Pseudobacter ginsenosidimutans: one gene and its partner. The protein of the gene in region 1 interacts with the protein of each later gene in a pairwise test. Links are inferred from orthologs where the notes say so. Each region holds a gene or a part of one and is shown in the gene's direction. Other genes may lie near its edges.

Region 1 (4,200 bases):
CCTTCTCTGGGAAAGCTGCATGTTGTACTCATCGGTACCTCTTGAATCAGTATGCCCCTGAACCTCGATATTGGTATCAGGATACTCTTTCAGGATCTGAACCAGTTTGTTCAGGCTGTTCTCTGTTGCAGGAGTGAGGTCTGCCTTGTCGAAACCGAACAATACGGCATTCTTGTCTGCAAACTCAACAACGATACCTTCGCCAACACGCTCAACGGTAGCACCTGGTACTTCGTTCTTGATCTCAGCAGCCTGTTTGTCCATTTTCTTACCGATCACAGTACCGGTTACACCACCTACTGCAGCACCAATGATAGCGCCCAGTGCCGCATTACCTGCCACTTTACCGATGATGGCACCTGCCGCGGCGCCACCTGCCGTTCCGATCACTGCTCCTTTTTGAGTTTTGTTCATGCTGCTGCAGCCAGCTAATAAAACTGATGCTGCCATAAGTCCTGTCAGGGTGTTTTTAAGTAATTTCATAGTCTTTTTTTTTAATGTAATCAAGGTAACTTTCTAATGAACTGAGTGTTCGCTAATTATCAGAGCGGGCTTTATGATGCTGCAAAACTCATCAAAATTAGTTACAATCCGAAAATCAGAATATCCACCTGATCTTGAAAACTCATCCTTGCGCTTTCAATTTTTGTACCACATTCCCATTTTGTCACCTATCTCATTGAACCTGAATGCTAAAAAGTAGTAAGACTTCTACAACTTTTCCGCCCGCCTTTTGTTCTTATCTTTGATGTTTTCCCGGTTGGGACTGCAATTTGTGTATATATCTCACTAAAACCTCATCCCGGAAAAAATTTAAATACAGCCTCTGCAATTATGGCAAATGTGAAAGTAAACAAGGCAGTGTCAGGTGAAAACGGACAAAATAACGGAACCACACAGCAGGAAATGATCGATGTCTTTGGAGCCCGGGTACACAATCTCAAGAATATCGACATCAGTATTCCAAAAAATAAATTAGTGGTGATCACAGGTATCTCCGGCAGCGGAAAATCATCCCTCGCCTTCGATACCATTTATGCCGAAGGGCAACGCCGCTACATGGAAAGTTTCGGCGCTTATGCCAGACAGTTCATCGGCGATATGGAAAGACCGGATGTAGATAAGATCACCGGGCTTTCCCCCGTTATCTCCATCGAACAGAAAACCACCAATAAAAACCCGCGCTCAACCGTAGGCACTATCACCGAGGTATACGATTTCATGCGTCTCCTGTACGCACGTATCGGCGAAGCTTACAGTTACAATACCGGGAAAAAAATGGTGAAGTTCTCCGAAGAGGAGATCGTGAGCAACGTGTTCCAGCGTTTCACCGGAAAAAAGATCACCCTCCTGGCTCCACTTGTGCGTGGCCGTAAGGGACACTACCGCGAGCTGTTTGAAGATATCCGTAAGAAAGGGTACCTCAAGGTGAGGGTAGACGGTGAAGTGAAAGACCTGGTGCCGAAGATGCAGGTTGACCGTTACAAGATCCATGATATCGAAGTAGTGGTAGACAGACTCCCTGTTACACCTGATATGAAACTCCGCCTCAGCCAGAGTGTTCAGAAAACCTTGCAGACCGGCAAAGACCTGATGTTCCTCCTGGTGAACGACAGCGATAAAGTGATCCAGTACTCCAAACAACTGATGTGCGAAGACACAGGCATCAGTTACGAAGAACCTTCTCCCAACTCATTTTCGTTCAACAGTCCTTACGGAGCATGCCCCACCTGCAAAGGACTTGGGGTAGTCTACCAGGTAAGCATGGACGCGATCATACCGGATCCTGAACGCAGTATTAATGAAGGCGGTATCGCACCATTGGGCGAAGAAAGGGAGAACACCATCTTTAAACAGGTACAGCAACTGGCGAAGAAACATAAATTCAAAATGGATGTGCCGGTAAAGGACCTTCCCGCCAAAGCCATGAATATTTTGTTGTACGGCAACGAAACCGGCCCGGAAGAAGATGAGCACCTCGATTTTGATACGGTGGATACTGAGGCTAACTTATACATGACGGAGTTCGAAGGTATCGTGCCCCAGCTCAAACGCTGGTTCGCGGCCAGTTCCAGCGATGCCATCCGCCAATGGGTAGAGCAGTTCATGGAATTGAAAGCATGTCCCACCTGCGATGGGGCCAGGCTGAAAAAAGAAAGTCTCTGGTTCAAAGTGGACGGAAAGAATATTTCCGAACTCAGCGAATTCAATCTCGATAAACTCATGGTCTGGTTCAATAATATTGAAGACAGACTGAGCGATAAACAAAATGTGATTGCGAAAGATATCCTCAAAGAGATCCGTGAAAGAGTACAGTTCCTGCTTGACGTGGGCCTGACCTATCTCACGCTGAACCGCGCCAGCCGCACCCTGAGCGGAGGAGAGAGCCAGCGTATCAGGCTGGCCACGCAGATCGGATCACAATTGCAGGGTATCACCTATATTCTGGACGAGCCCAGTATCGGACTGCATCAACGCGATAACCAGCGCCTCATCACTGCTTTGCAGAACCTCCGGGATATCGGCAACAGTGTGCTGGTTGTGGAGCACGATAAAGATATTATGATGGCTGCGGACCACCTGGTAGACATTGGCCCCAAAGCCGGTTATCACGGCGGAAGAGTAGTGGCGCAGGGCAATCCGCAGAGCCTGCTGAAACTGGATACCCTTACATCTTCTTACCTCAATGGACATCGCGGCATTGCAGTGCCCAAAGAAAGAAGGAAAGGAAACGGAAAATTCCTGGAGATCAAAGGAGCCAAAGGCAATAACCTGAAAGATGTGAGTGTGAAATTCCCGCTGGGGAAATTCATTGTGGTGACCGGTGTGAGCGGTAGTGGCAAGAGCACGCTCATCAATGAAACATTATATCCCATCCTCAGCAAACATGCGTACAACAGCCGCATGACGCCAATGCCTTATAAGTCCGTAAAAGGACTGGAGCATATCGATAAGGTGATCGAGATCGATCAGTCGCCCATCGGACGTACACCCAGAAGCAATCCCGCCACTTACTGTGGTTTCTTTACAGATATCAGAACTTTATTTGCAGCTGTGCCAGAAGCAAAGATCCGCGGATACAACGCAGGTCGTTTCTCTTTCAATGTAAAAGGAGGAAGATGTGATGTTTGTGAAGGCGGCGGTATGCGTGTGATTGAAATGAATTTCCTGCCGGATGTGTATGTGCCCTGCGAAAAATGTCAGGGTAAACGTTACAACCGGGAAACCCTCGAGATCCGTTACAAAGGCAAATCCATCAGCGATGTGCTGGACATGACGGTGGAAGATGCCGTGGTATTCTTCGAGAATGTACCTTACATCTATCGCAAGATCAAAGTGCTGGAAGAAGTAGGACTGGGTTATATCACACTTGGACAATCGGCTGTAACCCTTAGTGGTGGCGAAGCACAGCGTGTGAAGCTGGCCACGGAGCTCGGCAAGCGTGATACTGGTAAAACCTTCTATATTCTTGACGAGCCCACTACAGGGCTTCACTTTGAAGATATCCAGCACCTGCTGGACGTGCTCAACAAACTGGTAGAGCGTGGTAATACAGTGCTGGTGATAGAGCACAATATGGACGTGATCAAAGTAGCTGACCACCTGATCGACCTTGGCCCGGAAGGCGGTGATGGCGGCGGCCGTATTCTATATGAAGGAGTTCCTGAAGGCCTGGTGACTGTAAAAGAAAGTTTCACCGGCAAATTCCTGAAAGACGAACTATAAATTCAGACGAACGATAATTATGAAAAGAGTTTTGGTTGACATGGATGAGGTGATTGCAGATCCGATGACTGCAATGATCAACTGGTACAGGAAAGAATATGGTCTCGATGTGGATTACACGAAAATGAAAGGCTCCTGGGCAAACGGATTCCCGGAACAGCACCAGCACCTGATCCGTGCAAGATTGAATGAACCCGGTTTCTTCCGCCATTTGCCGGTGATGAAAAACAGCCAGCGCGTACTGGCTGAGATCAATAAAAAGTATGAACTCTTCATCGTATCAGCTGCTACGGAATTTCCCAATTCACTGAAAGATAAGATCGACTGGCTGGGAGATCATTTCTCCTTCATCAGTTGGAAACAGGTTGTGCTTTGTGGCGACAAGCGTCTTTGTGTGGGAGATTATCTCATTGATGATCATACGAAGAACCTGGTGCATTTTGCCGGCAAACCTTATCTTTTCGATGCTGCGCA
Region 2 (3,702 bases), 1.2 Mb from region 1 along the record:
TTCACACTTCTTTCTACCGCCACAAACGCAGCGCCCTCAATGCGCGCCAGCCGCCAGTTCAACAACACTTTCGTTCTCTCCTTTACGATCGCGGCCAGGTTGGTCACCTGAACAGAAGAATCGTCTCCCTCTGCCAGTAAAGACCTTTCATCTGATGCCGGTACAGTCTGCCCCTGCAGTACAACTACACCACCCAATACAAGGAACAAACAGAACATCAGATTTTTGACCATAGGTTCAAGCTTTGAATTTTCAGGGAACAGCTTATTTACAATATCTGTGCCGCGGCTGTTGAAAACGAAGCCAAACCTTTCAAAATTTTTACATTACAGTTAAAGTTTCTTCAAAATGACGCTTATCAGTACCTTTAAGCATGATCAAGACCCGACGCTTAAACATTAGAAAACGGATCGCTCTCGTAGCGCATGACAATAAGAAAAAAGACCTGATAGAATGGGCTGAATTCAATAAAGTGGTTTTGGCCAAACATGAACTGATTGCCACCGGAACCACGGGGAAGTTGATGGAGGATCAGCTCGACAGGCCCGTAAAGAAACTGCTCAGCGGACCGCTCGGCGGCGACCAGCAGATCGGAGCCATGATTGCAGGTGGAGAGATCGATGTACTGATCTTCTTCTGGGACCCCATGGAAGCACAACCTCATGATAGCGACGTAAAAGCCCTGCTCCGAATCGCGATGGCCTGGAATTGCATCATGGCCTGCGACCGCTCCACGGCAGACTTTGTGCTGACTTCACCCCTGATGCAGACTGAATACACGCTCAATATTCCGGATTATTCCACCTACCTTAAACGAAAGATCGATTGAGTTTGTTAATGTTTCTATAGCTTCCGGCAATCGGGTAAATGCTCCGTAAATTTGCCGGTTACCCATTTTACTTATGGCATTCAATTTACACACCCCCTTTCCTCCGGCGGGCGACCAGCCGGAAGCCATCCGTCAATTGACCGAAGGCATACAGAATGGAGAGAAACACCAGGTGCTGCTCGGTGTCACCGGTAGTGGTAAAACCTTTACCATGGCCAATGTGATCCAGCAGGTACAACGTCCTACACTGGTGCTCACACATAACAAAACACTCGTAGCCCAGCTGTACGGAGAGTTCAAACAGTTCTTTCCAGACAATGCCGTTGGCTATTTCGTGAGCTATTACGATTATTACCAGCCCGAGGCTTATATGCCCGTGTCTGACACTTATATCGAAAAAGATCTCAGCATCAATGATGAGCTGGACAAACTCCGGCTTCACGCTACCTCTGAGTTACTTTCAGGAAGACGTGATATCATCGTTGTGGCTTCCGTAAGCTGTATCTATGGTATGGGTAATCCGCAGGTCCTCGAAAGCGGGATCATCCGCATCAATCGCGGACAATCCATTTCCCGTCAGGGTTTCCTGCATGCACTGGTGAATGCACTGTACAATCGCACACAAACGGAATTCACGCGGGGCACCTTCCGTGTGAAAGGAGATACAGTAGACATCAACCTGCCTTACCTAGATCAGGGCCTTCGCATCACCTTCTTCGGTGATGAGATCGAAACCATCGAAACGCTGGACATCAAAACAGGTAAACGTATCGCAGGAAAGGAAACAGCCGCCATCTTTCCTGCCAACCTTTATCTGGCGCCCAAAGACATCATTCAACAGATCCTTTTCGAGATACAGGACGAAGCCAATTCACAAGTGGAATATTTCAAGAAAACAGGCAAGTTCATCGAAGCACAAAGGCTTGGTGAACGTGTGAACTATGATGTGGAAATGATCCGTGAGCTCGGCTATTGCAATGGCGTGGAAAACTACTCGCGCTTTTTCGACAGAAGAATTCCAGGTACCCGCCCATTCTGTCTGCTCGATTATTTCCCGGATGATTACCTTATGATCATCGATGAAAGCCATCAAACCATTCCGCAGGTCAGCGGTATGTACGGCGGCGACCGCAGCCGCAAGCTGGTGCTGGTTGATTACGGATTCCGTCTTCCCTCCGCACTCGATAACCGTCCACTCAATTTCCACGAATTTGAATCGCTCACCAATCAGGTTGTATACGTATCAGCCACGCCCGGAGAATATGAACTTGAAAAGACAGGCGGTGTTGTGGCCGAACAGATCGTGCGGCCAACAGGATTGCTCGATCCTCCCATCGAGGTTCGTCCGAGTGTAAATCAGATCGATGATCTGCTGGACGAGATCGATAAGCGCGTGAAGAAAGGAGACCGCGTACTGGTTACCACCCTGACCAAACGCATGGCAGAGGAAATGGACAAGTACCTGCATCGCATCAATATCAAATCGAAATACATTCACAGCGAAGTGGACACACTGGAACGCGTTGAGATCCTGCGCCAGCTCAGGCTCGGAGAGATCGATGTACTCGTGGGCGTGAACCTGCTCCGTGAAGGCCTCGACCTTCCGGAAGTGTCGCTGGTGGCTATTCTCGATGCAGACAAAGAAGGTTTCCTCCGCAATGAGCGCTCCCTCACACAGACTGCAGGACGCGCAGCCCGTAACGTGGATGGTCTTGTTATCTTCTATGCAGACAAGATCACAGAAAGTATGCAGCGCACTATGGACGAAACCTCACGTCGCCGTGAAAAACAGGTTGCGTACAACCTCGAACATAATATCACTCCCAGAACAGTCACCAAATCCATAGAGCAGGTGATTGCACAAACCTCCGTAATCGATGTCAAAGGTTATGACCCCGACAGCCCGCTGCGGATCATGCCTGGCGAAGATATAGTCCGTCTTTCTGCCGCCGCTGAGGAACAGGTAGAATATAAAACCATTCCACAAATTGAAAAAGCCGTTGGCAAAGTGAAGAAAGAAATGGAAAAAGCTGCCAGGGACCTGGACTTCATGGAAGCCGCCAGGTTGAGGGACGAAATGTTTGCGCTGCAAAAGCAACTGGAAGAAATGAAGCAGTGATAGCCCCTCTTTTCCCAACTTCCGCCAGTTCAAAAAGCTTACTAAATTCCTGAGCAATCGGATCGCCTTTGTTGTTAACTTAGCAGCATGAGGCAAAAAGTATTCCTTCTCGACGCACTGGCGCTTGTATTTCGTGCTTACTATGCATTGATCCGCAACCCAAGGATCACTTCCAAAGGCAGGAACACCAATGCACAGTTCGGCTTCACCAATACATTACTCGATCTGCTGAACAACCAGAAGCCAACCCATATGGCCGTTTGCTTCGATACATCAGCTCCCACTGAAAGACATACCGAATTCACAGAATACAAAGCCAACCGCCAGGATGCGCCGGAAGACCTCAAGGCTGCTCTTCCCGATATCAAAAAGATCATCCGCGGATTCAATATTCCCGTGATTGAATTTGATGGTTATGAAGCAGACGATGTGATAGGCACCCTCAGCAAACAGGCAGCCAAAGCAGGCTATGAAGTGTTCATGGTAACGCCGGACAAGGATTATGGTCAACTCGTTGACGGCAATATCAAGATCTACAAACCCGGCTACCAGGGCGGAGATGCAGAGATCCTCGGCGCCAAAGAGGTTTGCGAAAAATGGAATATCAAAGAAGTGCATCAGGTGATCGATATTCTCGGGCTCATGGGAGACGCAGTGGACAATATCCCCGGCATCCCTGGTGTTGGAGAGAAAACCGCCGCCAAACTGCTGGCAGAATATGGCACTCTTGAGAACGTACTCGAAAATGCAGACA

The links. The genes of interacting proteins can lie anywhere in the genome.
Region 2: the proteins of uvrA (region 1) and uvrB interact in binary tests that used the Escherichia coli proteins (3 or more experiments, as listed by UniProt). The link is inferred for Pseudobacter ginsenosidimutans from one-to-one orthologs.

Annotation. Positions count from the first base shown.
Region 1 is NZ_CP042431.1:366,323-370,522, reverse strand. What follows is about bases 463-3,926. They hold uvrA (excinuclease ABC subunit UvrA), read left to right. Parts: upstream 463-834; coding sequence 835-3,726; downstream 3,727-3,926. Other genes in these bases: FSB84_RS01450 (5' nucleotidase, NT5C type), read left to right, coding at 3,746-3,926; FSB84_RS01460 (OmpA family protein), read right to left, coding at 463-483. In the rest of the region: more of FSB84_RS01460, read right to left, coding at 1-462; more of FSB84_RS01450, read left to right, coding at 3,927-4,200. UniProt on the Escherichia coli protein: The UvrABC repair system catalyzes the recognition and processing of DNA lesions. UvrA is an ATPase and a DNA-binding protein. A damage recognition complex composed of 2 UvrA and 2 UvrB subunits scans DNA for abnormalities.
Region 2 is NZ_CP042431.1:1,579,454-1,583,155, forward strand. What follows is about bases 460-3,425. They hold uvrB (excinuclease ABC subunit UvrB), read left to right. Parts: upstream 460-902; coding sequence 903-2,948; downstream 2,949-3,425. Other genes in these bases: FSB84_RS06510 (methylglyoxal synthase), read left to right, coding at 460-829; polA (DNA polymerase I), read left to right, coding at 3,036-3,425. In the rest of the region: FSB84_RS06505 (T9SS type A sorting domain-containing protein), read right to left, coding at 1-233; more of FSB84_RS06510, read left to right, coding at 374-459; more of polA, read left to right, coding at 3,426-3,702. UniProt on the Escherichia coli protein: The UvrABC repair system catalyzes the recognition and processing of DNA lesions. A damage recognition complex composed of 2 UvrA and 2 UvrB subunits scans DNA for abnormalities.